DNA from 3 places in the Mycobacterium sp. NGS69 genome. Region 3 is predicted to be linked to each of the others. Evidence: predicted binding sites of a transcription regulator. Region 3 holds the regulator's gene; each other region holds the start of a gene.
The links. The regulator LexA, encoded in region 3, represses DNA repair genes until DNA is damaged. The targets are predictions, from matches to a motif close to CGAACANNTGTTCG.
Positions count from the first base shown of each region.

Region 1: a site for LexA is predicted at 5,053-5,066, ahead of AC5Y2S_RS09445 (error-prone DNA polymerase). Genes of this name have one in related genera too.
Region 2: a site for LexA is predicted at 5,431-5,444, ahead of ruvC (crossover junction endodeoxyribonuclease RuvC). Genes of this name have one in related genera too.

Region 1 is NZ_JCALCD010000003.1:48,485-58,961, forward strand. Features, by position in the region: gene AC5Y2S_RS09425 (YciI family protein) at 1-169, shown strand, start outside; gene AC5Y2S_RS09430 (nitroreductase family protein) at 171-815, opposite strand; gene AC5Y2S_RS09435 (TIGR03667 family PPOX class F420-dependent oxidoreductase) at 839-1,249, shown strand; gene AC5Y2S_RS09440 (hypothetical protein) at 1,262-1,603, opposite strand; gene AC5Y2S_RS09445 (error-prone DNA polymerase) at 1,745-5,026, opposite strand; gene AC5Y2S_RS09450 (wax ester/triacylglycerol synthase domain-containing protein) at 5,207-6,532, shown strand; gene otsB (trehalose-phosphatase) at 6,574-7,686, shown strand; gene AC5Y2S_RS09460 (MaoC family dehydratase) at 7,695-8,579, opposite strand; gene AC5Y2S_RS09465 (histidine phosphatase family protein) at 8,662-9,366, shown strand; gene AC5Y2S_RS09470 (SDR family oxidoreductase) at 9,383-10,477, shown strand, end outside.
Region 2 is NZ_JCALCD010000002.1:496,723-507,199, reverse strand. Features, by position in the region: gene car (carboxylic acid reductase) at 1-1,114, shown strand, start outside; gene AC5Y2S_RS07790 (hypothetical protein) at 1,173-1,847, opposite strand; gene AC5Y2S_RS07785 (DUF1304 domain-containing protein) at 1,974-2,360, opposite strand; gene AC5Y2S_RS07780 (hypothetical protein) at 2,481-3,131, opposite strand; gene ruvB (Holliday junction branch migration DNA helicase RuvB) at 3,202-4,260, opposite strand; gene ruvA (Holliday junction branch migration protein RuvA) at 4,257-4,847, opposite strand; gene ruvC (crossover junction endodeoxyribonuclease RuvC) at 4,844-5,413, opposite strand; gene AC5Y2S_RS07760 (DUF4178 domain-containing protein) at 5,558-6,169, shown strand; gene AC5Y2S_RS07755 (DUF2617 family protein) at 6,180-6,686, shown strand; gene AC5Y2S_RS07750 (DUF4247 domain-containing protein) at 6,683-7,114, shown strand; gene AC5Y2S_RS07745 (DUF350 domain-containing protein) at 7,148-7,603, shown strand; gene AC5Y2S_RS07740 (polyamine aminopropyltransferase) at 7,600-9,135, shown strand; gene AC5Y2S_RS07735 (class I SAM-dependent methyltransferase) at 9,132-9,746, opposite strand; gene AC5Y2S_RS07730 (YebC/PmpR family DNA-binding transcriptional regulator) at 9,743-10,477, opposite strand, start outside.
Region 3 is NZ_JCALCD010000002.1:322,840-333,316, forward strand. Features, by position in the region: gene miaA (tRNA (adenosine(37)-N6)-dimethylallyltransferase MiaA) at 1-20, shown strand, start outside; gene dapF (diaminopimelate epimerase) at 26-898, shown strand; gene hflX (GTPase HflX) at 945-2,372, shown strand; gene AC5Y2S_RS06790 (acyl-CoA dehydrogenase family protein) at 2,473-3,633, shown strand; gene AC5Y2S_RS06795 (LGFP repeat-containing protein) at 4,017-6,230, shown strand; gene lexA (transcriptional repressor LexA) at 6,239-6,925, opposite strand; gene AC5Y2S_RS06805 (LysM peptidoglycan-binding domain-containing protein) at 7,229-7,723, shown strand; gene nrdR (transcriptional regulator NrdR) at 7,790-8,266, shown strand; gene AC5Y2S_RS06815 (peroxynitrite isomerase) at 8,277-8,762, shown strand; gene AC5Y2S_RS06820 (PhzF family phenazine biosynthesis protein) at 8,765-9,451, opposite strand; gene AC5Y2S_RS06825 (alpha/beta fold hydrolase) at 9,485-10,477, opposite strand, start outside.

The sequences.
Region 1 (10,477 bases), on a different contig from region 3:
GGGCTCGGGCGTGCGAACCGACCCCGGCCCGTACCTGCAGTCGGCGCTGCCGATCGCCGGGTTCGCGGTCCTGGAGGCCGAGAACCTCGACGCGGCGATCGAGCGGGTGAGCCAAACCCCGTGCGCGGTCGCGCACGGCGTCGTCGAGGTCTGGCCGCTTTCGGGCTGACCTACCAGGCGTTCCAGTGCGTGAGCTGCTCGGCGGGCAGGCGCTTGGCCGGCCGGAAGTCGGTGCCCTTGGTGTAGGCGATCGGAAACAGCCCGCCCTGGCTGAATTTGTCGAACGGGATGCCGAGCACCTCGGCGGCCTGCTTTTCGCCGTCGCGCAGCAGGTGCAGCGTGGTCCAGCAGGAGCCCAGGCCCCGCGACCGCAGCGCCAGGCAAAAACTCCACACCGCGGGAAACAGCGACGCCCAGAACGACACGCCGCCCAGCGGCGTCTTGTCCTCGCGGCCCTCGATGCACGGGATCATCAGGACCGGCGCCTCGTGCATGTGCTCGGCGAGATAGGTCGCCGAATCGCGGACCTTGCCCATCCGCTCGCCGCGGGTGTCGCCCTCGGCGTACTCGGCTCCCGGCGCGGCGAGGTAGCCGCGGGCGTTGGCCAGGTAGATTTCGCCGATCGCCTTCTTCTTCTCGGCGTCCTCGACGAACACCCACTGCCAGCCCTGCGAGTTGGACCCGGTGGGCGCCTGCAGGGCCAGGTCCAGGCATTCCATCAGCACCTCGCGGCCGACGGGCTTGTCGAAGTCGAGCCGCTTGCGGACCGAGCGGGTGGTGGTGAGGACTTCGTCGACGGACAGGTTGAGGGTCATGTGTGGAGACTACATTCGGCATCATGAGCGTCGAACTGACACAAGAGGTTTCCGACAGGCTGACATCGGATCAGTACGGCTGGCTGACCACCGTCGCGAAATCGGGGCAGCCGGTGCCGCGGCTGATCTGGTTCTACTTCGACGGCGCCAAGCTGACGGCCTATTCCACGCCGGGGGCGGCCAAGGTCGCCCACATCAAAGCGCACCCCGAGGTGAGCCTGAACCTGGACTCCGACGGCAACGGCGGCGGAATCATCGTCATCGGTGGCATCGCGGAGGTCGACGCGACCGGCGTCGACTGCCGAGACGACGCGCCGTACTGGGCTAAGTACCGCGAGGCCGCGGCGAGCTTCGGCCTGACCGACTCGCTGGGCGCCTACAGCACCCGACTGAAGATCACGCCGACGAAGGTGTGGACGACGCCGACGGCCTGAGCCCGGGGTCGGCTAGGGGGGCGGCGGCGGGCCGTCGGGCGGAATCGCCCCGCCGCAGCCACCGGGCGGCGGCGGCCCCGGCAGGGGTTCGTCGCCGCCGACGCAGTCGTAATAAAATTGCGGGCCGACAATCCAGGTTTTCATCCACTGGTGCCAAAACGACCCGTCGGGATACTTCTCGCCGTCGCACACGGCCAAATTGCCGTACCCCCATCGGCCCCCCGGGCAGAAGCCCTTCGTCATGTCCGGCTGGTGCGGGTCGGGCGGATCGGCGCTGGCCACCGCGGGAGAAAGAACCAGCGCCGCAGCGCAACCCAATATCGCCGCGCCGCGCCGAACGAGCGTGAATTTCATCTCGACTCCCTTGACACATTGAATCAATACAGCCGATTCCAAGCGATCTTTTTCGAATAGCTTACGACGCGTCGGATTTGCTAGGCGCCTTTCCGTGCAACAGGCATGACGACCGCCAAAACCGCGCCGCCAGTGCACGGCTCAGCGGAAGTCGCGCGACTTCGAGCCCACCGCCAGGGTGATGCGGCCCAGCCGCTCGGCGACGACGGTGATGGCGCCGCTGGCGTTTTGCACCTGCCCGCGGATCAGCAGCGCGGGTGCGGTGTTGGCCAGCTTGCGGTGTCGCGCCCACACCCCCGGCGTGCAGAGCACGTTGACCATCCCGGTCTCGTCCTCGAGGTTGATAAACGTCACCCCCTGGGCCGTGCCGGGCCGCTGCCGATGGGTCACCGCGCCGGCGATCAGCACGTGGTCGCCGTCGGGGACCGATCCCAGCGCGTCGGCGGGCACCACGCCCATCTCGTCGAGGTCCTCCCGCAGGAACTGCGTCGGGTAGCTGTCCGGGGAGATGCCGGTGGCCCATACGTCGGCGGCGGCCAGCTCCAGCTCGCTCATTCCCGGCAGCGCGGGGATGTGCGACGACGAGCCCACGCCGGGCAATCGGTCCGGCCGTTGGGTGGCCGCGGCCCCGGCCGCCCACAGCCCCTCGCGCCGGGACATGCCGAAGCAGCCCAACGCCCCGGCCGTGGCCAGCGCCTCGGTCTGCGGCACGGACAGCTGCAGCCGGGTGGTCAGATCGAGCAGGGATGCGAAGGGGCCGTGGGCCTTTCGTTCGTCGACCAGCCGCTCGGCGAGGTCGTCGCCGATGTGGCGGACGGCGCCCAGGCCGAGCCGCACCTCCGTCCCGTTGTTCTCGAGGGTGGCGTGCGCCAGGCTGGCGTTGACGTCGGGGCCGTGCACCGTGACGCCGTGCCGGCGCGCGTCGGCCACCAGCGACTGCGGCGAGTAGAAGCCCATCGGCTGCGCGCGCAGCAGCGCCGCGCAGAACGCCGCCGGGTGGTGCAGCTTGAACCACGACGAGTAGAACACCAGCGACGCGAAGGACAGCGCGTGGCTTTCGGGAAAGCCGAAATTGGCGAAGGCCTCCAGCTTTTCGTAGGTCCGGTCGATCACGTCGTCGGGGGCGCCGTGCAGTTCGCGCATGCCGTCGTAGAACCGGCCGCGCAGCCGTCGCATCCGCTCGGTCGAGCGCTTGGAGCCCATGGCGCGCCGCAGCTGGTCGGCCTCGGCAGCGGAAAAGCCGGCGCAGTCGACGGCCAGCTGCATCAGCTGTTCCTGAAAGAGTGGCACCCCCAGCGTCTTTCGCAGCGCCGATTCCATGGATGGGTGGTCGTAGACGACCGGGTCGACGCCGTTGCGCCGCCGGATGTAGGGGTGCACCGACCCGCCCTGGATGGGCCCGGGGCGGATCAGCGCGACCTCCACCACCAGGTCGTAGAACACCCGCGGCCGCAGCCTGGGCAACGTGGCCATCTGCGCCCGCGACTCCACCTGGAACACGCCGACGGAGTCGGCGCGGCACAGCATCTCGTACACCGCTTCTTCGGAGAGGTCGAGGCGGGCCAGGTCGACCCGGATGCCCTTGTGCTCGGCGACCAGGTCGATGGCGTAGTGCAGCGCCGAGAGCATGCCCAGCCCGAGCAGGTCGAACTTCACCAAACCGATTGCCGCGCAGTCGTCTTTGTCCCATTGCAGGACGCTGCGGTTCTCCATGCGCGCCCACTCCACCGGGCACACGTCGGCGATCGGGCGGTCGCAGATCACCATGCCGCCGGAGTGGATGCCCATGTGCCGCGGCAGGTTCCGGATCTGGTTGGCCAGGTCGATCACCTGCTCCGGGATGTCCTCGATGTCCGGCGAGTCCGCCAGTCCGTTCCAGTGGCTGATCTGCTTGCTCCACGCGTCCTGCTGCCCCTGCGAAAACCCGAGGGCGCGGGCCATGTCGCGGACCGCGATCCGACCCCGGTAGGTGATGACGTTGGCGACCTGGGCGGCGTAGTCGCGGCCGTACTTGTCGTAGACGTACTGGATGACCTTCTCGCGCTGGTCCGATTCGATGTCCATGTCGATGTCCGGCGGCCCGTCGCGGGCCGGCGACAGGAAGCGCTCGAACAGCAGCTCGTTGGCCACCGGGTCCACCGCGGTGACACCCAAGGCGTAGCAGACCGCGGAATTGGCCGCCGATCCCCTGCCCTGGCACAGGATGTTGTTCTCCCGGCAGAACCGGGCGATGTCGTGCACCACCAGGAAGTAGCCCGGAAAGCTCAGGTGTGCAATGACTTTCAGCTCGTGCTCGATCTGGGCGTAGGCGCGCGGCGCCGATTCGGGAAGCCCGTAGCGCTCGCGCGCGCCCGCCATGGTCAGCTGACGCAGCCAGCTGTCCTCGGTGTGCCCGTCGGGCACCTCGAACGGCGGCAGCCGGGGCGCGATGAGCGCCAGCCCGAACGCGCACTGCTCGCCGAGTTCGGCGGCGGCCGTCACCGCTTCCGGCCGCTGGCCGAACAGCCGGGCCATCTCCTCCCCGGAGCGCAGGTGCGAGCCGCCCAGCGGGGCCAGCCACCCGGCGGCCGAATCCAGGGACTCCCGGGCCCGGATGGCGCCCATCGCCATGGCCAGCCGGCCGCGTGACGGGTGGGCGAAGTGCGCCCCGGTGGTGGCGACGACCCCGACGCCGAAACGCGGCGCGATCCCGGCCAGCGCCGCGTTGCGTTCGTCGTCGAGCGGGTGGCCGTGCCGGGTCAGCTCGACGCTGACCCGGTGCGCGCCGAACCGGTCCACCAGGTCGGCGAGCGCCCGCCCCGCCGCGTCCGGACCGCCGTCGGAAAGCGCCTGGCGCACATGGCCTTTGCGGCATCCGGTCAGGATGTGCCAGTGCCCCCCGGCGGCCTCGGTCAGCGCGTCGATGTCGTAGCGCGGTTTGCCCTTCTCCCCGCCGGCCAGGTGCGCCGCGGCCAGTTGACGCGACAGCCGTCGGTACCCCTCCGGGCCGCGGGCCAGCACCAGCAGGTGCGGGCCGGGCGGGTCGGGCGTCTCGGTGCGCGCGCCCGGCCCCAGCGAGAGTTCGGCGCCGAAGACGGTGTTCAGGTCGAGTTCGGCGGCCGCCTCGGCGAACCGCACCGCCCCGTACAGGCCGTCGTGGTCGGTCAGCGCCAGGGCGCGCAGGCCCAGCCGGGCGGCCTCCTCCACCATCTCCTCGGGGGTGCCGGCTCCGTCGAGGAAGCTGAACGCCGAATGCGCGTGCAGCTCGGCATAGGCAACGGACGAGCGGGCCGGCCGGGTGTCGTCGGGCGGCCGGTACGTCCCCCGCTTGCGCGACAGCGGGGCGTCCTCCGGCGGGTCCGCCGGCGCGCCGGCGTGGCGCGGCTTGCCGTCGAGCACCCGCTCCATTTCCGCCCAGCTCGGCGGCCCGTTAAACCAACCCATACCAGCCCACGTTCAGAGAGTCTACTCGAATGTATGTTCGATTTAACCCGTGCTCGTGACAACGGTTGTTAAACGGATCTTCAACTCCTAAACAAGGTCTTAACGCTGCGGGGCCTACCGGGCATAACCTGCGGCGCAGATACTGGTACGGGTGCAAAAAATCGAGGGCGGGGACTGAGCATGGCGCAGGTGAAGACACTGGACACGGCGTTCCCCGATCAGCATGCCAGCCTGGCGATCGGGGCGGTCGCCATCGTCGACGGGACCGCCCCTGACGACGAATCGCTAAAAGAGGTTCTGGCGCAACGGCTTCCGTCGATACCGCGATGCACGCAGTTGCTGCGAACCCAGACCTTCGAGTGGATCGACTGCCCGGGACTCGATTTCGCCCATCACGTGCGCCGCGTGGTGGTTCGGCGCCCGGGCGATGACGCAGAACTGTCCCGGGCCATCGCCCAGGCCCTGGAGCGTCCCCTCGACTTGGACCGCCCGCTGTGGGAGTGCTGGGTCATCGAGGGCCTGAGGGGAAATCGGTGGGCGATCTTGATGAAGGTCCACCACTGGCTGGCCGATGGCCACTCCGCCGCCCACCTGCTCACCCGGCTTTGCGACGACGCCGACGGGGACACCTTCGCCACCCACGCCGGTGCGAAAGGGGTTTCGCCGGCGCTGAACCCGAAGCGCGGCTGGGCCGACGCCCTGGGGCGGGCCTCGGGGCTGGCGGACACGATCGTCGGGGCGGTGTGGCCGGCGGCCGGGCCCTCGGTCGGCCCCGTGACCACGATGCGTAAGTACGGCACCGTGCGGGTGCCGCGCGCCGACGTCGACCGCGTGTGCCGCAAATTCGGGGTGACCGTCAACGACGTTGCGCTGGCGGCCATCACCGAGGGCTTCCGCACCGTCCTGCTGGGCCGCGGCGAGCAACCGCGGGCCGACTCGCTGCGCACCCTGATGCCGATGCCGATGCGCTCGGCCATGCTGCCGTACCTGCCCGTCGAGCATGAGGACCCCGTCCAGCTGCTGCGGGCGGTGCAGCACCAATGCAAGACCAAGCAAACCGACGAGCCCGGCCTCGGCGACCTCGTGGAGTCGGCGATCAACTTACTGCCGACGATGTTGCGCAGCAACGTGATACAGCTGCTGGCGCGCCTTCCGCAACGCGCGATCGTGACGCTGGCGACCAACGCGCCCGGACCTCGCCACCAGCTGCGGCTGATGGGCCGGACCCTCGAGCGCTTCCTGCCGATTCCCCCGACCGCCGTGCGGCTGAGCACCGGGGTCGGTGTGCTCAGCTACGGCGACGAAGTGGTGTTCGGCATCACCGGCGAATACGACGCCGCCGCCGACGTCAGGCAGCTGGCCGCCGGCATCGAACTGGGTGTGGCGCGGCTGGTGGCGCTGAGCCAGGACTCCGTGTTGCTGTTCAGCAAGGACCGTCGGCGCAGGCGCACGGCCCGCGCGTTTCCCAGCCCGTCGCAGCGGGCGCACCCGTCCTCGCTCCGCTGACCCGGGCCCCGCGACCCCGGTCAGCGTGAGAGGGTGGGGCGGTGCCCACATTGGAGCCGGCCACCATCGACCCCCGCCGCCACGACGCCGTGCTGTTCGACGCCGCGCTGGGCGCCACGGAGGCACTGGTGGGGCGATTGCGGGACGCCGGCGTCGGCACCGGCGTCTTCCCGCCGGGCAGTCAGCCCCCGAGTGAGGCGGTGCGGCCGGGCCGGAGCGTCGTCGTCGCCACCGACCCGGCGGTCGTCCGGGCCGCGCGCGAGCGCGGATTCGCGTTGGTCATCGGTGTCGGCCCCGCGGGTGATGGCGACGCGGTCGTCGCCGACCTCGGCCAGATCACCGTGCGGACCGGGGACCACCGGATGTCCGAGCTGCCGGACGCCCGGGGGGCCCTCGACACCCTGGCCGCCCGGAGGCCGGCCGTGTTCTACGACTTCGACGGCACGCTGTCCGAGATCGTCAACGACCCGGACGCGGCCAGGCCCGTCACCGGCGCGGTCGAGGCGCTGCAAAAGCTGGCCGCGCAGTGCCCGGTCGCGGTGCTGTCCGGACGCGACCTCGCGGATGTGACGCAGCGCCTGGGCGTCCCCGGGATCTGGTACGCCGGCAGCCACGGTTTCGAGCTGACCGCGCCCGACGGGACGCACCACCAAAACGAGGACGCGGCCGCGGCCGTGCCGGTGCTCGAGGAGGCGGCCGCCGAACTACGCGACAAACTCGGATCGATTCCCGGTGTTGTGGTGGAGCACAAGCGGTTTGGCGTCGCCGTGCACTACCGCAACGCCGCCCGCGACCACGTCGGCGAGGTGGCCGCGGCGGTGCGCGAAGCGGGTCGGCGCGACGCGCTTCGGGTGACAACCGGCCGCGAGGTGATCGAGCTGCGCCCCGACATGGACTGGGACAAGGGCAAGACGCTTCGCTGGGTGTTGGAGCACTTGCGCCAGGCCGAGTCCGGGCCCCTGGTGCCGGTCTACCTGGGCGACGACATCACCGACGAGGACGCGTTCGACGCCATCAGCGACGACGGAATCCCAATCCTGGTGCGCCACGACGAGGATGGTGACCGCGCCACCGCCGCACGATTCGCGCTGGACACTCCCGCGCAGGCCGCCGAGTTCACCGACGAACTGGCGCGGCGACTGGGCGGAACGTAGCCCGTCAGCTAGCCCTGCGCGTACTCCGCGGCGCCGTCGTCGAGCACCACGCGCGCGTCGGAGCCGTCCGAGGCGCCTTGGGCGCCGGAAGCTTCCGTGCGGAACACGGCCTTCCCGGGCTCGGTGCGCCAGATCAGCGTGGTCAGCGTCTCTCCGGGAAACACCGGCGAGCTGAACCGCGCGTCGATCGAGGTGACGTTGGCGGCCACGCCCTTGCCCAGCTCGGCGACCAGCGCCCGGCCCGCGACCCCGTAGCTGCACAGCCCGTGCAGGATCGGCTTGGGGAACCCGGCCAGCTCCCGAGCGAACCACGGGTCGCTGTGCAGCGGGTTGCGGTCACCGGAGAGCCGATAGATCAGCGCCTGATCCTCGCGGGTGGGCAGCGGAATCCGGGCGTCCGGCTCGCGGTCCGGGATCTCCGGCGCCACCGGCCGCTGACCCGGCACTCCCCCGAACCCGCCTGCGCCGCGGACGACGAACGTCGTCGACGTTTCGGCGATCAGCTTTCCCGAGTCCGGGTCGGTGCCGCGACCGCGCAACATCACGACCGCGTTCTTGCCCTCGCCCTTGTCCTGAATGTCGGTGACCTCGGAGACCACCGAGAGCTTCCCCGCGGGCGGCAGCGGCGCGTGCAACCGGACACCCTGCGACCCGTGCAGGAGCATGGCCCAGTTGAACGTTCCGATCTTGCCGGCCGCCCCGAAGGCCGGAGAGCAGATCACCGCGTACGTGGGCAGCACCTGCTGGGCGATGTCGTGGCTGTTCTCGGTCGTGAAGGCCAGATCGTCGATGCCGCACCCGACACCGAGCGCATACAGCATCGTGTCCTTATCGGTCCATTCGAACAACGTCGGATCGCTCACCGCGCCGACGGCACTCGGGTCAATGGCCATGCGAGTCTCCTTTCGAGGATTTTCTGCACCTAACCATCGCAAACCCTTCCCCCGGGCGCCGTCGGCAGGGCAGGCTATCGACATGCGCAAGGGGAGCATGTTCCGGAAAGCCTTGACCGTGCTCGCCGCGGTGATGATCGTCGGCGCCTGCGGCGGATCACCACAGGTGCGCAGCATCACGATCACGTTCATCCGGCATGCCCAGTCGGAGGCCAACGCCAGCGGAATCATCGACACCAGCGTGCCGGGTCCCGGCCTGAGCCCCGAGGGCAAGTCCCAGGCCGAGCAGGTCGCGCACCAGCTTGGCCGCGAGCACTACGACGCCGTCTACGCCTCGACCATGGCGAGGGCCCAGCAAACCGCCGCGCCGTTGGCCGCCGAACTCGGCAAGCAGGTCGAGGTGCTGCAGGGCATCCAGGAGATCAACGCCGGCTGGTTCGAGGGCAAGCCGATCTCGATGGATCCCACCACATACCTGCTGGCGCCGGCGGACTGGCTTGCCGGCGACACCCAGAACAGCATCCCCGGGTCGATCTCCGGCAAGGAGTTCAACGACCGGTTCACCGCCGCAATTCAGAAGGTCTATGACAGCGGCCACAGCAAACCGGTGGTGTTCGCGCACCTCTACTCCATCGAGTACTGGGTGCTGATGAACGTGAAGAACGCCAAGGACAGCCTGCGCACCAGCCACCCGCTGCCCAACACCGGCCGCGTGGTGATCAGCGGCAACCCGGCGACCGGCTGGACGCTCGAGGACTGGGACGGCATCCGCAACTTCAACGGCTGACCGCTACCATGGCCCAATGCGGTATGTCGTTACCGGCGGTACCGGGTTTATCGGTCGCCGCGTCGTATCTCGTCTGCTAGCCACCGAGCCCGATGCCGAGGTGTGGGTGCTGGTTCGTCGCCAGTCGCTGGGCCGGTTCGAACGCCTCGCCGCCGACTGGGGCGAACGGACCAAGCCGCTGGTCGGCGAGCTGCCCGAGCTCGACCTGACCGACGAGACCCTCGCCGAGCTGGGCCACGTCGACCACCTGGTGCACTGCGCGGCGATCTACGACATCACCGCCGGCGAGGCCGAGCAGCGCGCGGCCAACGTCGAGGGCACGCGCGCGGTCATCGAGCTGGCCCGGCGGCTGGACGCGACGCTGCACCATGTGTCGTCGATCGCCGTGGCGGGCGACTTTCGGGGCGAGTACACCGAGGACGACTTCGACGTCGGCCAGCAGCTGCCGAGCCCCTATCACCGGACGAAGTTCGAGGCCGAGGCGCTGGTCCGGTCGGCGCCCGGGCTGCGCTACCGCGTCTACCGCCCCGCGGTGGTGGTGGGCGACTCGGTCACCGGCGAGATGGACAAGATCGACGGGCCGTACTACTTCTTCGGCGTGCTCGCCAAGCTGGCGGTGCTGCCCAACTTCACCCCGATCCTGCTGCCCGACACCGGGCGCACCAACATCGTCCCGGTCGACTACGTCGTCGACGCGCTGGTGGCGCTCATGCACACCGAGGGCTTGGATGGCCGGACCTTCCACCTGGCATCGCCGAAAACCATTGGGCTGCGCGGCATTTACCGCGGCGTTGCCAAGGCGGCCGGGCTGCCGCCGATGCGCGGGTCGCTGCCCGGCTCGGTGGCCGCGCCGGTGCTCAAGGTGCGCGGACGCGCCCGGGTGCTGCGCAACATGGCGGCCACCCAGCTGGGGATTCCCGCCGAGATTTTCGACGTCGTCGACCTGTTGCCCAAGTTCGTCAGCGACGAGACGCGGAAAGCGTTGCGGGGCACCGGTATCGAAGTCCCGGACTTCGCCAGCTACGCGCCCGAGCTGTGGTGGTACTGGGCCGAGCACCTCGACCCCGACCGCGCGCGACGCGACGACCCGAAGGGCTCCTTGCGGGGCCGG
Region 2 (10,477 bases), 170 kb from region 3:
GGACCTGGTCGACGGCAAGGTGATCGCCCTGGTGCGGGCCCGCTCCGACGAAGAGGCCCGCGCGCGGCTCGACAAGACCTTCGACAGCGGAGACCCGGAGCTGCTGGCCCACTACCGGGCGCTGGCGGCCGACCACCTGGAGGTCGTCGCCGGCGACAAGGGCGAGGCCGACCTCGGCCTGGACCGGCAGACCTGGCAGCGGCTGGCCGACACGGTCGACCTGATCGTCGACCCCGCGGCGCTGGTCAACCACGTGCTGCCGTACAGCGAGCTGTTCGGGCCCAACGCGCTGGGCACCGCCGAGCTGATCCGGCTGGCGCTCACCACCAGGCAGAAGCCGTACGTCTACGTGTCGACGATCGGCGTGGGCGACCAGATCGAGCCGGGCAAGTTCGTCGAGGACGCCGACGTCCGGCAGATCAGCCCGACGCGGGCGATCAACGACGCCTACGCCAACGGCTACGGCAACAGCAAGTGGGCCGGCGAGGTGCTGCTGCGCGAGGCGCACGACCTGTGCGGCCTGCCCGTGGCGGTGTTCCGGTGCGACATGATCCTGGCCGACACCACCTACGCGGGCCAGCTCAACCTGCCCGACATGTTCACCAGGATGATGCTGAGCCTGGTCGCCACCGGCGTCGCGCCCGGTTCGTTCTACGAGCTGGACGCCGACGGCAACCGGCAGCGGGCGCACTACGACGGCCTTCCGGTCGAGTTCATCGCCGCCGCGATCTCCACGTTGGTGCCGACCGAGGGGTTCGAGACGTACCACGTGATGAACCCCTACGACGACGGCATCGGCCTCGACGAGTACGTCGACTGGCTGATCGACGCCGGTTACCCGATCCAGCGCGTCGCCGAGCACGGCGAGTGGTTGCGCCGGTTCGAGGGGTCGATGCGGGCCCTGCCGGAACGCCAGCGCCAGTACTCGCTGCTGCCGCTGCTGCACAACTACCAGAAGCCCGAGAAGCCGCTGCGGGGTTCGCTGGCGCCGACCGACCGGTTCCGCGCCGCGGTGCAGGAGGCGAAAATCGGCCCGGACAAAGACATTCCGCATGTCTGTCCGCCGATCATCGTCAAGTACGTCACCGACCTGCAGCTGCTCGGACTGCTGTAAACACCAATGCGATCGCCCAGCCCCCTTCGGGGCGGGGCGATTCGCTTTATCCGGAGACTCAGCCCTGCGGATGCGGCCAGCGCAGGTACGCCGCGTTCGGCGACCCCGCTTCGCGCTGGCGGCGCCAGCCACGCTCCATGCGGGGCTTGGTCAGCGCGCCCGACGACACCGCGGACGACTCCTCGAGGCCGGACGCATACGCAGGCTCCCCGCCCGGCGCAGCTGCATCGGACTCGCCATAGCCCAGTGATTCCACGTCGCGCGCGAGCCGGACCGCCGTGCGGGCCAGGACCACCCCGCCCACGAAGATGATCAGCGCGCCGAGACCCGAGAAGTAGGAAACCTCGAGCGCGGCCCGCTTGCGTTCGGTCGCGGCGATCGGGTCGCCGGCGGATCCGATGCCCAGCAGCGGAGCGATCTGCCCGCCGACCACGAACCAGGCGCCGGACAGCACCGCGAGCCAGCCGCCCAGCATCGCGGCGATGCGGTTGCCGGCGACGATCAGCAGCAGTCCCCCCACCACCGTGGCGCCGCCCGGGAGCACCTCGAGCCAGCCCCGCGCGGTCGTCCACGCCCAGTCGCGGTCGGGCGTGTACGCGAAGTTGAAGTGCGGACCGACGAACGGGATCAACGCACCCCAGGCGCCGAGGATCACCAGGATCAATCCGCTGATCGCGCCGCGCGAGCGCGGCATGGTCAACGCGCCTGGATGGTCCCTATCTGCGTATTTCATTCCATCTCCTCAATTGAAGCCGGGCCGATTTCCGGCCCCCCGGGAGTACCCGACCCGGCCGCGATATAACACCGCGCGGGCAGAAGGAGCGGCAAAGCGTGACCAGTGGGGCTGCTGTTCCTGGTGTTACCAGGACAGGCCGAGCACCAGCAGCACGATGGCGATCACCGGCAGCGTGCCCTGGATCACCGCGGCGCGCGCCTTGTCACGCGCGGAGAACAGCAGCACCATCGCGGCGGCGGCCATGGATCCCACGCCGGCGAGAACGAGCGCGACGCCCACGGCCTTGTCGCCCATGATCACCGGGGGAATGCCGAGGATGGTGACGATCGCGAGGAACAGGTTGTAGAAGCCCTGGTTGAAGGCGAGCAGCCGGGTGGTCTCGGCCTCCTCGGGCGTCGTGCCGAAGATGGCGCGGGTGCGCGCCGAGGTCCAGGTCAGCGACTCCATCGTGAAGATGTACACGTGCAGTAGGGCGGCCAGCCCGGCGAACACCAACCCGGCGGTGATCATCGCTCCTCCTCGCTAGTCGAAGACCCAAGAACCATACCGAGCCGCCGTCGCCCTGGCGCGCAAAAGCACCGGCGGCCCCTCAGGAACTACCGGTGCTCTCGCGCGGTCAGCGGGCTGGCACTAGACGCCGGCGTGATGGTGCCGGCGGAACAGGCCACCGCGGTGGAAGAAGCCGCCGCGGGCGGGCTCGTCGGCCCGCACGTCGCGAGGTGATTCGTCGTACCCGGCCGGTTCCGGTGCCGGCGTCGCGGCGACCGGTGCCGGTTCGGCCACTGCGACATCCCGGACGTCGCGCGCATGCCGGACCGCGACGCGCGCCAGGGCGGCGCCGCCGAGGAACACGATCAGCGCGCCCAGCCCGGTGAAGTAGGTGACCTCGAGCAGCGCCCGTTTCAGGTCCGTCGCCGCCACCGGCTGGCCGACGTCGCCGATGTTCAGCGTCGCGGCGAAAGCGCGGCCGACCACGAACCAGGCGCCGGCGAACACCGCCAGCCACCCGCCGAGCATGGCGCTGGACCGGCTGCCCGCGACGAGCAGGATCAGGCCGCCCACCGCGGCGACGACGCCGGGCAACACCTCCAGCCAGCCTTTGGCGGCCGTCCACGTCCAGGCCGGGTCGACGGAATACGTCCACCTGATCAGGGGTCCGATGAACGGGGCCAGCGCCCCCCATGCACCCAAGAGGATCAGGAGCAGCCCGGACACCGCACCGCGGGTGCGTGGCATGTATGCCGTGCGTGGGCTTTCATAGTCAGGACCAGTGCGCCTCATCAGAATCTCCTCCGCCGAGCGGTTTGCTGATGCTGACCGGGTACCCGGGTCGGCGGTGGCGTAACCGGCGCTAGTCGAATAGGCCCGGTTGCCCCAGGCCGGCCGCCCCGGCCGGCGGGGTGAGGCCGAGGTGCGTCCAGGCCTGGGCGGTGGCCACCCGGCCACGCGGGGTGCGCGCGACCATGCCCGCCCGCACCAGGAAGGGCTCGCACACCTCCTCGACGGTCGCGGGCTCCTCGCCCACCGCCACCGCCAGCGTCGAAACCCCGACCGGGCCGCCGCCGAAGCCGCGGGTCAGCGCCGACAGCACCGCCCGGTCCAGCCGGTCGAGGCCGAGCTCGTCGACGTCGTAGACCGCCAGCGCGGACTTGGCCACGTCGCGGGTGATCACGCCGTCGGCGCGGACCTCGGCGAAGTCGCGCACGCGGCGCAGCAGCCGGTTGGCGATGCGCGGGGTCCCCCGCGAGCGGCGCGCGATCTCGGTGCCCGCGTCGGCGCCCAGCTCGATGCCGAGGATCCCGGCGGACCGGGCCAGCACCCGCTCCAGCTCGGCGGGCTCGTAGAAGTCCATGTGCGCGGTGAATCCGAACCGGTCGCGCAGCGGGCCGGTCAGCGCGCCGGACCGGGTGGTCGCGCCGACCAGCGTGAAGGGGGCCACCTCCAGCGGAATCGACGTCGCCCCAGGCCCTTTGCCGACCACCACGTCGACCCGGAAGTCCTCCATGGCCAGGTAGAGCATCTCCTCGGCGGGCCGCGCGATGCGGTGGATCTCGTCGATGAACAACACGTCGTGCTCGACCAGGTTGGACAGCATCGCGGCCAGGTCGCCGGCCCGTTCCAGCGCCGGGCCGGACGTCACCCGCAACGACGAGCCGAGCTCCGCCGCGATGATCATCGCCAGCGAGGTCTTGCCCAGCCCCGGCGGGCCGGACAGCAGGATGTGATCCGGTGTGCCGCCGCGGTTCTTGGCGCCCTCGATGACCAGCTGCAGCTGCTCGCGCACCCGCGACTGCCCGATGAACTCCCGCAGCGAGCGGGGCCGCAGGCTGACGTCGATGTCGCCCTCGCCGACGGTCAGCGCCGGCGAGACGTCGCGTTCGGAATAGTCGGAAAAGTCGTCGTCCGTCATCGCGACTTACCCAGCAGGGACAGGGCGGCCCGCAACGCGCTGGACGTCGTCGCGTCGTGATCGCCGGCCAGCACCTTGTCGGTGGCCTCCTCGGCCTGCTTGGCGGCGAAACCCAGGCCGACCAGCGCCTCCACCACGGGGCTGCGCACCGCGTGGCCGTTGACCAGCGTTGCGCCCCCGGCCACGACCCCGCCGACCTTGTCGCGCAACTCCAACACCATCCGCTCGGCGCCGCGTTTGCCGATGCCGGGCACCCGGGTCAGCGCGGTGACGTCGCCGTCGTGCAGCACCTGGCGCAGCGTGGCGGCGTCGTGCACGGCCAGCGTCGCCATCGCCAGCCGGGGCCCGACCCCCGACACCGACAGCAGCGTCAGGAACAGGTCGCGGGTCTGGGCGTCGGTGAACCCGTACAGCGTCATCGAGTCCTCGCGCACGATCATCGCGGTGATCAGCCTGGCCTCGGTCCCCTGCCGCAGCGTCGCCAGCGTCGACGGCGTCGCGTTGACCCGGTAACCGACGCCGGCCGCCTCGATCACGACGTGGTCGAGCGCCACCTCGATCACCTCACCGCGCACCGACGCGATCATCGGGCGACCGCCTTCCGCTTCGCCGCCAACTTGGCCCGGTAGGCGTGCCGTTGCTGCGCCGCCAGGGCCTCCGCCTTGGCCATCCGGGCGATCATCGGCGCCCGCCAGCTGTGGCAGATCGCCAGCGCCAGCGCGTCGGCCGCGTCGGCCGGCGTCGGTTTCGTCTGCAGCGCAAGGATTTTGGTGACCATCGCGGTGACCTGCGCCTTGTCGGCGAACCCGTTGCCGGTCACCGCGGCCTTCACCTCGGTGGGGGTATGGAAGTGAACGTCGATGCCGCGCCTGGCCGCCGCCAGCGTAACCACGCCGCCGGCCTGCGCGGTGCCCATCACCGTCGACACGTTGTGCTGGGAGAACACCCGCTCGATGGCCACCACGTCCGGCCGGTGGGTGTCCAGCCAGTGCTCGACGGCATCACTGACGGCCAGCAGCCGCTTGGTCAGCGGCGCGTCCGACGCGGTGCGCACCACGTCGACGTCGAGCGCGACGACGTTGCGCCCGCCGCCGCTCTCCACGACCGCCAGGCCGCATCGGGTCAGCCCCGGGTCGACGCCCATCACGCGCATTTGCCGGCTCCTTCGTACGAACAGCTGTTCGATAGCCTAACCGGCGACACCGACGGCGCCCGGCAGGACACGCTGCCGCCGGGCAAAAGCTGTTAACTTATAGCCCACGTTTCGCTCAAGCACTGCGGCAACGGAAGGTTTGGCGTGGGAACACTCCTGCTCGTCCTCGCGGCGGTGCTGTTCATCGCGTCGGTCGTGGTGCTGGTCATCGCTTTGCGGCGGCCCAAGAAGCCGGCCCGCTCGGCCGGGCGGGCCGATCCGCTGTCGTTCAACGCCATGCCGCAGTTCGGGCCCCGCCAACTCGGGCCCGGCGCCATCGTCAGCTACGGCGGAGTCGACCTGGTGGTCCGCGGGTCGGTGACGTTCCGCGAGGGCCCGTTCGTGTGGTGGGAGCACCTGCTGGAGGGCGGCGACCAGCCGATCTGGCTGAGCGTCGAGGAGGACGACGGGCGCCTGGAGCTGGCGATGTGGGTGACCCGCAAGGACCTTTCGTTGCAGCCGGGCGACCAGTACGTCATCGACGGCGTGGCGTTTCACGAAACGGAACGTGGGCGGGCGTCCTACACGACCGAGGGCACCACCGGCCTGCCGGCCGGCGGTGAGATGGAATTCCTCGACTGCACCAACGCCGACGAGACGGCCCTGCTCTCCTTCGAGCGCTGGGCCCCGGACATGCCCTGGGAGGTTTCGACGGGCAAGTCCGTGGTGCCCGGCGAGTTGACCGTCTACCCAGCGCCCCCACCCTCCTCCCCATAGGAGCGCGTCGGTGCCCCTCCATCAGCTCGCCGTGACCCCGGCGGACGTATCCGGGGAAAGGCTGGGGCTCGCGCTCAACGCGCCCGCGCCGGCGCCGCTGGCCACCTGTTCCCTCGAGCATCCCGGCGGCGGCGCGCTGCTGCTCGGCGTGCTCGGCGCGTCGCATGTCGTCGCGGTCGAGCACGCGAAAGGCCGCTTCTCCGAACAGGTTTCGTGCACCGCCCGCGGCATCGGCGGCGACCTGCCGCGGCGCACCGACGCGCCCGGTTACCGCCTGCGGTCGCGCACCGAGACGCACGACGAGGCGAGCTTCCGCCGGCTGGCCGGCGAGCTTCGCGAACGCTGCGCGCGGCGACCGGGCTGGCTCGGAGGCACCTTCCCCGGCGACGACGCCGCGCTGACCGCCCTGGCCGCCGAGCCCGACGGCGCCGGATGGCGTTGGCAGACCTGGCATCTGTACCCGCAGCCGGGCTCCGGCGGCGTGGTGGTGCACACCGACAGCCGGTGGCGCCCGTGAGCCGCAACCGCCTGTTCCTGATCTCCGGGGCGCTGGCCGTCGCGGCCGTCGTGTCCCTGATCTTCGGAATCATCTTGCAGCAGAAGGACATCGGGTCCTACATCGCGAGCCACTACCACGAGTACTCCCACGACGTGAACGGAACGCGCTACCAGTGCAGCGGATCTCCCGATCAGGTGGCCGACGCGCTCGCCGACTATCAGGCCCCCGAGGCGCGCGCCGCCAACGGCGACAGCGAATACCTGCGCTACAGCAACAACATCGTGATCGTCGGGCCCGACGGCAACAATCCGTGCAGCATCCGCGTCGAACCGCTGAGCGCCGGATACAGCCACGGCGCGTTCATCTTCCTGGGCCCCGGGTTCTTCCCCGGATCCCCGTCGGGCGGCGCCGGCGGCACCCCCGGCGGCCCCGGCGGGACCAAGTGACGACCTAAGGCAGTAAACGCAAAGGAGACAACGATGAACCTCGCCGTCGAGATCGGCAATGTCGACGTCAATCCCGTCTTCAGGGGCGCCGTCGCGACCATCCTCTATTTCGCCGTCGGGATGGCGGTGCTTTTCGTCGGGTTCTACATGGTCGACTGGCTGACCCCGGGAAACCTGCGCCGACTGGTGTTCATCGATCGCCGCCCCAACGCCGTCATCGTCGCGGGCGCGATGTACATCTCGCTCACCGTCGTCATCATCACCGCGATCGCCAACAGCTACAGCCAGCTGGGCCAGGGGCTGCTCGGTGTGGCGGTGTACGGGCTGATGGGTGTGATCCTGCTGGGGATAGCGCTGCTGGCGATGCACCTGCTGATCCCGGGCAACTTCCACGAGCACATCGACGAGCCCACCCTGCACCCCGGGTCCTTCGCGGTCGCCCTGATATTGCTGGCCGTGGGAGGGGTGACCGCCGCGGCGGTGTCATGACGTCCCAGGGCCGTTGGCGCGCCGTCCTGTTGGCCGCCGTGGCGGCCTGCGCGGCCTGCGGCATCATCTACGAACTCGCGCTGCTGACGCTGTCGGCCAGCCTCAACGGCGGTGGCATCGTCGCCACGTCGCTGATCGTCGCGGGTTACATCGCGGCGCTGGGCGCGGGCGCGCTGCTGGCCAAGCCGCTGCTGGCGCACGCGGCGATCGCCTTCATCGCCGTCGAGGCGCTGTTGGGCATCATCGGCGGCCTGTCGGCGGCCGCGCTGTACACGGTGTTCGCGTTCCTGGACGGTTCGATCGGCTCGACGTGGGTGCTGGCGGCGGGCACGGCCCTGATCGGCGGCCTGGTCGGCGCCGAGGTGCCGCTGCTGATGACGCTGCTGCAGCGCGGGCGCACGGCGCGCGCCGCCGACGCCGGCCGGACCCTGGCCAACCTCAACGCCGCCGACTACCTCGGGGCGTTGCTGGGCGGGCTCGTCTGGCCGTTCGTGCTGCTGCCGCACCTCGGGATGATCCGCGGCGCGGCGGCCACGGGCATCATCAACCTGGCGGCGGCGGCCGTCGTAGCGGTCTTCCTGCTGCGCCGCATCGTTTCCGGGCGGCAGCTGGCCACGGCGCTGTGCGCGCTCGCCGCCGCGCTCGGACTGCTGGCCACGCTGCTGGTGCGCTCGGCCGACATCGAAACCACAAGCAGGCAAAGGCTTTACGCCGACCCGATCGTCGCCTACCGGCGCACCGCGTACCAGGAGATCGTGGTGACCCGGCGCGGCAACGACATGCGCCTCTACCTCGACGGCGGCCTGCAGTTCTCCACCCGCGACGAGTACCGCTACACCGAAAGCCTGGTCTACCCGGCGTTGGGTGGCGGCGCCCGCTCGGTGCTGGTGCTGGGCGGCGGCGACGGCCTGGCCGCGCGCGAACTGCTGCGCCAGCCCGGCGTCGGCAAGATCGTGCAGGTCGAGCTCGACCCAGCCGTCATCGAGCTGGCGCGCACCACCATGCGCGACGCCAACGCCGGCTCGCTGGACAACCCGCGCGTGCACGTCGTCATCGGCGACGCGATGACCTGGCTGCGCGGCGCCTCGGAAACCGGATTCGACGCGGTGATCGTCGACCTCCCCGACCCCGACACGCCCGTGCTGGGCCGGCTGTACTCCACCGAGTTCTACGCGCTGGCCGCCCGCGCGCTGGCCCCCGGCGGGCTGATGGTCGTGCAGGCGGGCAGCCCGTTTTCCACGCGGACGGCGTTCTGGCGCACGGTGTCGACGATCCAGGCCGCCGGGTACGCGGTCACGCCGTATCACGTGCACGTGCCGACCTTCGGGGACTGGGGGTTCGCGCTGGCGCAGCGCGGCCCCGCCGCGCCGGCGCCGAGGGTGCCGCCCGACGCTCCCCCGCTGCGTTTCCTCAATCAGCCGGTGCTCGACGCGGCCACCGTCTTCGCCGGCGACATCGGGGCCCGCCCGCTCGAGCCGTCGACCCTGGACAACCCGCGCGTCGTCGAGGACATGCGGCACGGGTACGACTAGGCGGGTTGCTGCGCCCGCACCACCCACACCGCGCCCCGGCCTTGGGGACGCTCCTCGACGCGCGCATCGGCGAAGCCCGCCGCCCGGCAATGCGCCGCGAACGACTCGACCTGCTCCTCGGTCCAGCCGTGGCTCGCCAGGCCCGTGGCCCCGGGTTGCACCCGGCGCTCCAGCACCAGCAACCGCCCCGACGGCGCGAGCGCGCGACGCAGCTCGGCGAGCCCGGCGGTGACGTCCTTCCAGTGGTGCACCGTCTTGAGCGACCACGCGACGGTGGCCCAACCGTCGGCGACGGGCAGCGCCTCGGCCCCGCCCGGGGACCAGGTGATCCTCGGGCGGTCACGCGTCACGGCGCGGGCCAGACGCAACATCACCGGGGACGGATCCACCCCGACGACCCGCGCGCCCCGCGCGGCGGCGGCCCGCGCGGCATTGCCTGGGCCACAACCGATGTCGACGACGCGGTCGGCGTCAGACACCCCGGCAAGATCGACGGCCAGGCGCGCGTTACCGCGACCCAAGACGAGCATGCCGAGGGCGGTCACCAGACCGATCGGGCCGCCGAAGCCCGGGTGGTCGGCGTGATGGTTGACGACGGGTGGCTCGGTCACTCCTCGTCCAGCGCGGCCAGCACCTCGTCGGAGAGGTCGACGTTGGTGTAGACGTTCTGCACGTCGTCGCTGTCCTCCAGCGCGTCGACGAGCTTGAACACCTTTCGGGCGCCGTCGAGGTCGACGGGGACGCTGACCGACGGCTGGAAACTGGCCTCGGCCGACTCGTAGTCGATGCCGGCGTCCTGCAGCGCCGTGCGCACCGCGACCAGGTCGGTCGGCTCGGAGATGATCTCGAAGCTCTCGCCGAGGTCGTTGACGTCCTCTGCGCCCGCATCGAGCACCGCGGTCAGCACGTCGTCTTCGGTCAGGCCGTTCTTCTCCAGCGTGACCACGCCCTTGCGGGAGAACAGGTAGGCCACCGACCCGGGGTCGGCCATGGTGCCGCCGTTGCGGGTCATCGCGACCCGCACCTCGCTGGCGGCGCGGTTGCGGTTGTCGGTCAGGCACTCGATCAGCACCGCCACGCCGTTGGGCGCGTAGCCCTCGTAGGTGATGGTTTGCCAGTCCGCGCCGCCGGCCTCCTCGCCCGCGCCGCGCTTGCGGGCACGCTCGATGTTGTCGTTGGGCACCGAGGTCTTCTTGGCCTTCTGGATCGCGTCATAGAGCGTCGGGTTGCCGGCCGGGTCACCGCCGCCGGTGCGGGCCGCGACCTCGATGTTCTTGATCAGCCGGGCGAACTCCTTGCCGCGGCGGGCGTCCTTGACGGCCTTCTGGTGCTTGGTGGTGGC
Region 3 (10,477 bases):
CCTGGCGGCAAGTACCCTGATCTTCGTGTACTTCGCCAAGGGCCACGGCACGCAGAACGACTTCCTGCTGCTGCCCGACCTCGACGCCGGGCTGACGCTGTCCGCCGCCCGGGTGGCCGCGCTGTGCGACCGGCGCCGCGGGCTGGGCGCCGACGGGGTGCTGCGCATCACCACCGCGGGCGCCGCGCTGGCAACCGGCGTGCTCGAGCGCCTGCCCGACGGCGTCGCCGCCGGCGACTGGTACATGGACTACCGCAACGCCGACGGGTCGACCGCGCAGATTTGCGGCAACGGGGTGCGGGTGTTCGCGCACTACCTGCGGGCCGCCGGCCTGGAATCCCGCGACGAGTTCGTCGTCGGGTCGCTGGCCGGCGCGCGCCCGGTCACCCTGCATCACGCCGGCGACACGAACGCCGACGTGACCGTCGACATGGGCAAGGCCAACCGGCTCGGCGCCGGCGAGGCCGTCATCGGCGGCCGGCGGTTCTCGGGCCTGGCGGTCGACGTCGGCAACCCGCACCTGGCCTGCGTCGACCCGCAGCTCGACGCCGACGCGCTGGCGGCGCTCGACGTCGGCGCGCCGGTGCAGTTCGACCGCGCCCAGTTCCCCGACGGGGTCAACGTCGAGGTCCTCACCGCGCCCGTCGGGGGACTCGTCCAGATGCGCGTCCACGAGCGCGGGGTGGGCGAGACCCGCTCGTGCGGCACCGGAACGGTCGCGGCCGCCGTCGCCGCGCTGGTCGACGGCGGCGCCGACACCGGGACGCTAACCGTGCGGGTGCCCGGCGGCGACGTCGTCGTCACCGTCACCGACGCCACCAGCTACTTGCGCGGCCCGTCGGTGCTGGTGGCCCGCGGTGAGATCAGCGAGGAATGGTGGCGCGCCCAGGCGCGTTAAATCAGGTGCGCCGCACCGATTTAGCGGGCACTATTGCTAATTGCCTATGACGAATCCCGAAACTCCCTTTCACGATCAGCCGGATCTCGAGCCCAGTGCGGGCGAACTCGCCCTCGAAGACCGATCGGCGCTGCGCCGGGTCGCCGGGCTGTCCACCGAACTCGCCGACGTCTCCGAGGTCGAGTACCGCCAGTTGCGCCTCGAGCGCGTCGTGTTGGTCGGCGTGTGGACCGAGGGCAGCGCCGCCGACAACCAGGCCAGCATGGCCGAGCTGGCGGCGCTTGCCGAGACCGCCGGCTCGCAGGTGCTCGAGGGCCTGATTCAGCGCCGCGACCGGCCCGACCCGTCGACCTACATCGGGTCCGGCAAGGCCGCCGAGCTGCGCGAGGTGGTCCTGGCGACCGGCGCCGACACCGTCATCTGCGACGGCGAGCTGTCTCCGGCGCAGCTGACGGCGCTGGAAAAGGCCGTCAAGGTCAAGGTCATCGATCGCACCGCGCTGATCCTGGACATCTTCGCCCAGCACGCCACCAGCCGGGAGGGCAAGGCCCAGGTGTCGCTGGCCCAGATGGAGTACATGCTGCCCCGGCTGCGCGGCTGGGGTGAGTCGATGTCACGGCAGGCCGGCGGCCGCGCCGGCGGCAGCGGCGGCGGCGTGGGGCTGCGCGGTCCCGGTGAGACCAAGATCGAGACCGACCGCCGCCGCATCCGCGAACGGATGAGCAAGCTGCGCCGCGAGATCAAGGACATGAAGCAGGCCCGCGACACCCAGCGCAGCCGCCGGCTGGCGAGCGACGTCCCGTCGATCGCGATCGTCGGATACACCAACGCCGGCAAATCCAGCCTGCTCAACGCGCTGACCGGGGCCGGGGTGCTGGTGCAGGACGCGCTGTTCGCCACCCTCGAACCCACCACCCGGCGCGCCGAACTGGCGGACGGCCGGCCCGCGGTGCTCACGGACACCGTCGGCTTCGTGCGGCACCTGCCCACCCAGCTGGTCGAGGCGTTCCGCTCGACCCTGGAGGAGGTCGTCGACGCCGACCTGCTGGTGCACGTGGTGGACGGGTCCGACGTCAACCCGATCGCCCAGATCAATGCGGTCCGCCAGGTGATCTCGGAAGTCGTCGCCGACCATCATGGCGACACGCCGCCCGAGCTGCTGGTGGTCAACAAGGTGGACGCCGCGAGCGACCTGACGCTGGCCAAGCTTCGGCACGCGCTGCCCGGGGCGGTGTTCGTGTCCGCGCACACCGGCGACGGCATCGACGACCTGCGGCGGCGGATCACCGAACTGGCGGCCCCCACCGACACCGCCGTCGACGTCGTGATCCCGTACGACCGGGGCGACCTGGTCGCCCGGCTGCACGCCGGCGGGCGCGTCCAGCAGGAGGAGCACAACGCCGACGGCACCCGCATCCGCGCCCGCGTTCCCGTCGCGCTGGCCGCCAGCCTGCGCGAGTTCTCCGCCGACTAGGCCGCCACCTGCGCGCCGAGACCGCACCGGGCGCCGACCAACCGGCTGGTTGGTATATCTTGGGCGGCAGAGTCCCATCGGAGGTCAGCGGAGGTCATCCATGAGCGGTGCCATCAAGTACGAGCGCACTCTTTTCGAGCCCGAGCACGATTTGTTCCGCGAGTCCTACCGCGCGTTCCTCGATCGCCACGTGGCGCCCTACCACGACGAATGGGAGAAGGCGAAGATCGTCGACCGCGGCGTGTGGCTCGAGGCCGGCAAGCAGGGCTTCCTGGGGATGGCCGTGCCCGAGGAATACGGCGGCGGCGGCAACCCCGACTTCCGCTACAACACGATCATCACCGAGGAGACCACCCTCGGGCGCTACAGCGGGATCGGCTTCGGGCTACACAACGACATCATCGCGCCGTACCTGCTGAAGCTGGCCAACGAAGACCAGAAGCAGCGCTGGCTGCCCAAGTTCTGCACCGGGGAGATGATCACGGCGATCGCGATGACCGAGCCGGGAACGGGCAGCGACCTGCAGGGCATCAAGACCCGCGCCGTCAAGCAGGGCGATCACTACGTGCTGAACGGGTCAAAGACGTTCATTACCAACGGAATCAACTCCGACCTGGTGATCGTGGTCGCCCAGACCGATCCCGAGAAGGGCGCACAAGGTTTCAGCCTGCTCGCCGTCGAGCGCGGCATGGAGGGCTTCGAACGGGGCCGCCACCTGGACAAGATCGGCCTGGACGCGCAGGACACCGCCGAGCTGTCGTTCAGCGACGTCAAGGTGCCGGCCGAGAACCTGCTCGGCGAGGAAGGCATGGGGTTCATCTACCTCATGCAGAACCTGCCGCAGGAACGGATCAACATCGCGGTCATGGCCGCGGCGGCGATGGAAGGCGTGCTGGAGCAGACGCTGCAATACACCAAGGAGCGCAAGGCCTTTGGCAAGCCCATCGGCAGTTTCCAGAACAGCCGGTTCCTGCTCGCCGAGCTGGCCACCGAGGCCACCGTGGTGCGCATCATGGTCGACGAATTCGTCCGCCTGCACCTGGACGGGAAGCTGACGGCCGAGCAGGCCGCGATGGCCAAGTGGTATTCCACCGAGAAGCAGGTGCACCTGATCGACCGCTGCCTGCAGCTGCACGGCGGCTACGGCTACATGCGCGAATATCCCGTCGCGCGAGCCTATCTCGACGCCAGGGTGCAGACGATCTACGGGGGCACGACCGAGATCATGAAGGAGATCATCGGCCGCAGCCTCGGCGTCTGAGCAATCCGATTGCCGCGCAAGGACTACAGGCACGGGCGCCGGGGTGGCGCCCACGACGAATGGCTCAATTGGTCTATTGGCCGGGTAGATTGACCACCAGCTAACGGCCTCACGTACCGTCGGCACATGTGTTTCTCGTATACCGAGTGCGTAGTCACACATCGCCACGCGGGCGATCCCGGCGCCGGAAGCCGTGGTCGGTCGCGGTACGGGCATGGTCTCGCATCATTTCGACATCGGCGCGGTCTCCGTTTTCGCAATTTTTGTAATTTGACTTCGCATTTCTCCCCGGCAAGGGCAAAGTTATGCGAGCCCGGCGAAAACGCGGTTCGTCACGGGTCCGCAGGTGCGGCGTGGCCAGGTATACGGGCCTTGGAGGCTTGGTGAACGGGCAGAGAGGTCGAATGCGCAAGCTGATCGGGCGCGCGCTGGTCGGCGTGGCGACCACGGTGATGGCGGCCGCACTGCTGGCCCCCGCCGCTTCGGCGTCTCCGATCGGCGACGCGGAGGCCGCCATGATGGCCGCCTGGGAGAAGGCCGGCGGCGACACCTCACCGCTCGGCCCCCGCAAGGGCGACGTGTACCCCGCCGGCGACGGATTCGCGCTGGACTTCGACGGCGGCAAGATGTTCTACACCACCGACACCGGTGCCAAGTTCGTTTACGGGCCCATCCTGGACAAATACGAGTCGCTCGGCGGCCCCGCCGGCAGCGATCTGGGATTCCCCACTATCAACGAGGTGCCCGGCCTGGCCGGACCGGACAGCCGCGTGGCCACCTTCTCCGCCAGCGACAAGCCGGTGATCTTCTGGACGTCCGACCATGGCGCGTTCGTGGTGCGCGGCGCGCTGAACGCCGCCTGGGACAAGCTCGGCAGCTCCGGCGGTGTGCTCGGGGCGCCGGTCGGCGACGAAAGCTACGCCGGCGAGGTCACCTCCCAGAAGTTCAGCGGCGGCGAGATCTCCTGGAACCGGAAGTCCAAGGAGTTCACCACCAACCCGGCGGCGCTGGCCGACCAGCTCAAGGGCCTGCAGGTGGCCATCGATCCCAACGCGGCCATCAACATGGCCTGGCGCGCGGCCGGCGGGGCCGGCGGCCCGCTGGGCGCCAAGCAGGGCGGGTCGTATCCGATCGGCGGTGACGGGGTCGCCCAGAACTTCGCCGGCGGCAAGGTGTTCTTCAACCCGGCCACCGGCGCGAACGCACTCGAGACCGACATCCTCGCCAAGTACGAGTCGCTGGGCGGCCCCGCCGGCAGCGACCTCGGTTTCCCCACCGCCAACGAGGCCGACGGCGGCATCGGGCCGTCCAGCCGGATCGCCACGTTCGCCGCCGCCGACCGGCCGGTGATCTTCTGGACCTCCGATCACGGCGCGTTCGTCGTGCGCGGCGCGATGAAGGCCGCGTGGGACAAGCTGCGCGGGCCGAACGGCAAGCTGGGCGCCCCCGTCGGCGACCAGGCGGTGGACGGCGACGTGATTTCGCAGCAGTTCACCGGCGGCAAGATCTCCTGGAACCGGGCGAAGAACGCCTTCAGCACCGACCCGTCGAACCTGGCCCCCTTGCTGTCCGGCCTGCAGGTGTCCGGGCAGAACCAGCCGAGCACCGTGGCGATGCCCTCGCACGCGAAGAAGTTCACCTGGCAGTGGTGGTGGCTGCTCGCCGCGATCCCGGTGCTGGTGCTGATCCTGCTGGCGGTGCTGCTGGCCTTCGCCTGGCGCCGGCGTCGGCGTCGGCGCCGCGCCGGCGACACCGCAACCTACGAGCCCGAGCGCGACTTGGTCGCCGCCGGCTACGAGGCCCCCGCCGACGGGCACTGGGGCCACGACGACGCCGAGCTTTCCCCCGACTGCGCCCCGCTCGGCGCGGAGTCACTCGAGCATGAGCCGCCGGACGACGGCGGGCCGGCGCCGCGCGTCAGCTGGACCCGCGGGGCTGACGACGGGGCCTTCGATGAGGACGAGGACCCCGACGCGGTGGACACCGATTCCATCCCGCTCGTCTCGGGAGCCGCGCTGGCGGAGGCCGGCTACGACGACGTTCCCGAGGCGGAGGCCGGCTACCCCGAAGTCGCCGGCGAGGGTGCCGACTACCCGGGCACCGAATACGTGACCGGCTACGAGGAGGACGAGTACGCCGACCCCGGCTATCCGGACGTCGCGGTTCCGCGCACCCCTCCGGAGGCCGCGTACATCGACGACGTGCCGGTCGCCGGGGAACCGGACACCGACTACCTGGAAGCCGAACCCGAGGATGTCGACGCCGCCGGCGCCGCGGTGGCCGCCGAGGCGCTAGCCGCCGGCGCGGGCGCCCGAGTCGGGCGCCACCACGCGGAGACGGACGAGGAAGAGCCGCCGGAATCGGCCCCCGACGCGGCCGTCGGGGCGCCTGCCGCGCCTGCCGTCGGTGGGCGCCCGACGATCCACCTGCCGCTGGACGATCCCTATCAGGCGCCGGACGGTTACCCGATCAAGGCCAGCGCCCGTTCCGGGCTGTATTACACCCCGGGCAGCGCGCTCTACCACGACACGCTCGCCGAAATCTGGCTGGCCAGTGAGGAAGTCGCGCAGACCAACGGCTTCATCAAGGCCGACTGAGCAGGTCGCTAGACCTTGCGGATCACGGTGACGACCTTGCCGAGCACGGTCGCGTCGTTGCCCGGTATCGGATCGAACGCCGGGTTGTGCGGCATCAGCCACACCTGACCGCCCGCGCGCTTGAACGTCTTCACGGTGGCCTCGCCGTCGATCATGGCGGCGACGATGTCACCGTTGTCGGCGACGTGCTGCTGGCGCACCACCACCCAGTCGCCGTCGCAGATCGCGGCCTCGACCATCGAGTCGCCAACCACCTTGAGCAGGAACAGCGTGCCCTCGCCGACCAGCTCACGGGGCAGCGGGAAGACGTCCTCGACGGCCTCCTCGGCGAGGATCGGCCCACCGGCCGCGATACGCCCGAGCACCGGGACGTAACTGGGTTCGGGCAGCGCGTCCGAGCCGGCGACGTCGGTGACGGGCGCCGCCTCGGCGGTCTCCTCGCTGCCGCGCACGTCCACGGCCCGCGGCCGGTTCGGGTCGCGGCGCAGGTAGCCCTTGCGCTCCAGGGTGCGCAGCTGGTGCGCCACCGACGACGTCGACGTCAGGCCGACGGCGTCGCCGATTTCCCTGATGCTCGGCGGGTAGCCGCGGCTGGTGACCGACTCGCGGATGACGTTCAGGATGGTGCGCTGCCGTTCGGTCAGCGATGAATCAACGGATGAGCCGATCGAGGGAGTGTCGTTGCTGTCGCTCATGCACCGAATGTAGCGGGAGGGCGGCCAAGAATCAAACATGTGTTCGACTGGCGTGTCGCCGGGGGTCGAAAGACCCTTAGACCCGGGGCGTCAAGACCCTATAGCTGCTGAATCACATGCGTGTAACTTTCGCGGGGAATGGGTACCTGTGCTGCATGTCAGAGGTCGCGCATCCGAATTTGTCGGTGGCGCGGTCTAGCGTTTTGCTTGCTCGACACGCTTCGCTCAAATGTTCGGACATCGAACACACGAGCGATATAGTCGAACACACGAGCGAGAACAACCTGACCGGAGGAACGCAAGATGACAATCACCTACACCGTCTCGCCGCGTACCAGCAGCGTTCGGCGCCCGGTCAACGGACCGGTGCCGGCGCTTCGTCCCGGCCGGGACGGCCTGACCCGTTCCCGCCGCCCCGGCCCGGCGAGGCCGGCGGGCGCGCCGCTGCGCTACCACGGCACCGGCGTCGCGATGTCGGTCGCCCCGCACCGCCGGCGTCCCGTCACGTTGGCGACGACGCTGGGGCTGGCGCTGGTCGCCGGGGTCATCACGCTGTGGCTGGGCCTGGTCGCCAACTTCGGGCAGGCGGTCAACGGCGACTCCACGGGAGCGGGCGCCGCGGTGCCCGATCGGTTGGCCGTCGTGCGGGTTGAGCCCGGCGAGTCGCTGCAGGACGTCGCTCACCGGGTGGCGCCCGACGCGCCGGCCCGCCAGGTCGCCGATCGCATTCGCGAGCTCAACGACCTGAACTCGCCCGCGCTGGCCGCCGGGCAGACGCTGATCGCGCCGATCGGCTGAGCCCGCGAAGCGGGTACGCTCGGAGTGTTCTGCGGGCCCGCAGGTGAGCACGGCGAAGGAGCGGTCATGCACTGTCCGTTCTGCCGCCATCCGGATTCCCGGGTGATCGACTCGCGGGAAACCGATGAAGGCCAGGCGATCCGGCGCCGCCGGTCGTGCCCCGAGTGCGGGCGGCGCTTCACCACCGTCGAGACGGCGGTGTTGGCGGTGGTCAAACGCAGCGGCGTCACCGAGCCCTTCAGCAGGGAGAAGGTGGTCAGCGGCGTCCGGCGGGCCTGCCAGGGCCGCCAGGTCGACGACGACGCGCTGAATCTGCTTGCCCAGCAAGTGGAAGACACGGTGCGCGCCGCCGGGCCCGAGGTGCCCAGCCACGAGGTCGGCCTGGCCATCCTCGGCCCGCTGCGCGACCTCGACGAGGTGGCTTACCTGCGGTTCGCCTCGGTGTACCGGTCGTTTTCGTCCGCCGAGGACTTCGAGCGCGAGATCGAGGCGCTGCGCGCGCACCGCAACGCGTCGACCGATCCGGAGCCGGCCACTCGCTAGGCTGGCGGTCATGCCGCCTGACTTGCATCCCGATCTGGAGGCGCTGGCACCGCTGCTGGGGAGATGGGCCGGCCGCGGCTCAGGCTTCTACCCGACGATCCAGCCGTTCGAGTATGTCGAGGAAGTCGTCTTCGCCCACGTCGGCAAGCCGTTCCTGACCTACTCGCAAAAGACCAAGGCGGTGGCCGACGGCCGGCCCTTGCACGGCGAAACGGGATATTTCCGCGTGCCCCGCCCGGGCGCCATCGAGCTGATCGTCGCCCACCCGAACGGCATCACCGAGATCGAGACCGGCACGTACACGCTGACCGGCGGCCGCATCGACGTGGAGCTGTCCAGCACCGCGATCGGGCTGGCCCCGAGCGCCAAAGAGGTGACCGCCCTGGGCCGTTCGCTGCACATCGACGGCGACGAGCTGTCCTACACGCTGCGCATGGGTGGCGTGGGACAACCCCTGCAGGATCACCTGGTGGCCGTGCTGCACCGCCAGCCCTGAACTCAATCGACCTGTCGGACACCGTCGTTGACGACGCGCCCGGCCACCCCGACCCAGCCCTCCGCGTTCCACGCGGTTTCGATGACCGAGCCCTTGCCCTGGATGATGCGCAGGTCGCGGCTGAGGTAGTCGGTCAGCCGCATCGCCGCCGAGCCGGTCGCCTCGTCCTCCGGCACGCCGAGGTTCGCGAAGAACCCGCGCGCGCGCAAAGCCCCGGCGGCTTGATCGACCCACGCCCACAGGTAGTGCGCGGCGTCGTCCGGAAAGTCCGCGGGGTCGGCGGCGAGAACGTCGTCGGCCGAATCGAATTCGTGGATGGCCACTTCCGGCGCCCATTCCGAGCGGGCGCTGACGCCGGTAACATCGTCCCGGTAGCTCACCTGCACGAGCCCGGCCGGCACCTGGAGCGTCTTGATCGGCCAACCGCCCTCGTGCAGCCACCACGCCGCGCCGACGGTCGGGTGCCCGGCGAACGGCAGCTCGGCGCGCGGCGTGAAGATCCGCATGTGCGCGGTGGCCGAGCCGGCGGCCGGGAGATCGATGAATACCGTTTCGGCGTAGCCCAATTGGGTCGCCAGCCGCTGCCGGTCCGCCGGTGCCACCCGTGCGGCGTCGACCACTCCGAGCCGGTTACCGAAATTCCCGTCCGAGTCGGTGAAGACGCGCAACACCGTCACGTCGATGCCCATGTCCCGACTGTACGGCCCGGGTCAAAGGGATTATCAGGTGGCGCTGCGCTCGTCGGAGCCCATGGCGTTCAGGACGGCGACGCGGGTGTCGGCCGGGCCGGTGACCGTGTTCGCGCCGCCCCCGGTGCGGAGCAACTGGCGAAGGGCGCCTTGATCGTATTGGGAAGGCTCGGTGGTGTCGATGAAGCGCTCGACGACATCGATGAAGCGCGCCGGGTCGTCGTGGAACGGGAAGTGGCCCGAGCCCTCGAAGATCTCGAGCCGGGAGCCGGGCATCGCCGCGTGCGCCATCCAGGCGTGCCGGACTGGGACCACCACATCCTTGGTGCCCCAGACGATCTGCACCGGGATGGCCTCGGTCAAATAACATCGATCCAGCATCGTCACTATCTGCCCGCGCCAGTCCACCACCGCCCGCAGGGTGCGGCTGAACGCCGCCGAGGCCGTCGGCTCCGGCAGGTCGTCGAGGATGCGCAGCACGTTGGGCAGGTCGTGGCCCAGCGCGGTCGACCCGATCGCCAGCCCTGCCAGCTTCCCCGCCAGCTGAACCGCCGGCAGCACGAGGGGCAACCGCAGCAGCGCCAGCGCCTCGCTGCCCATCGGCAACGACGCCAGCCGGAAGACGACGTTGACATCCTTGGTGACACCGCCCGCGGCGACCAGGATCAGCCGGTCGACCAAATGCGGGAACTGGTAGGCGAATTGCATGGCCACCCCGCCGCCCAGCGAATGGCCGATGATCGTCACCCGCTCGATGTCGAGCACGGACAGCAGGTCGCGCATCCCGTTCGCGTACGCGGCCGCCGAGTAGTCGGCGCGCGGTTTGTCGGATTTGCCGTGACCCAGCAGGTCGGGGGCGATGACCGTGAATCGCTGTGCGAGCTTGGCCTGCACCGTGTTCCAGGTGGTGGAGTTGTCGCCGATGCCGTGGAGCAGCAAGATCGCCGGCCCGGAACCGGCGATCCGGTAGGCCCGCTTGTAGCCGTGGATGGTGCGGAACTCGAGCGTGGGCGCGGTGACTTCACG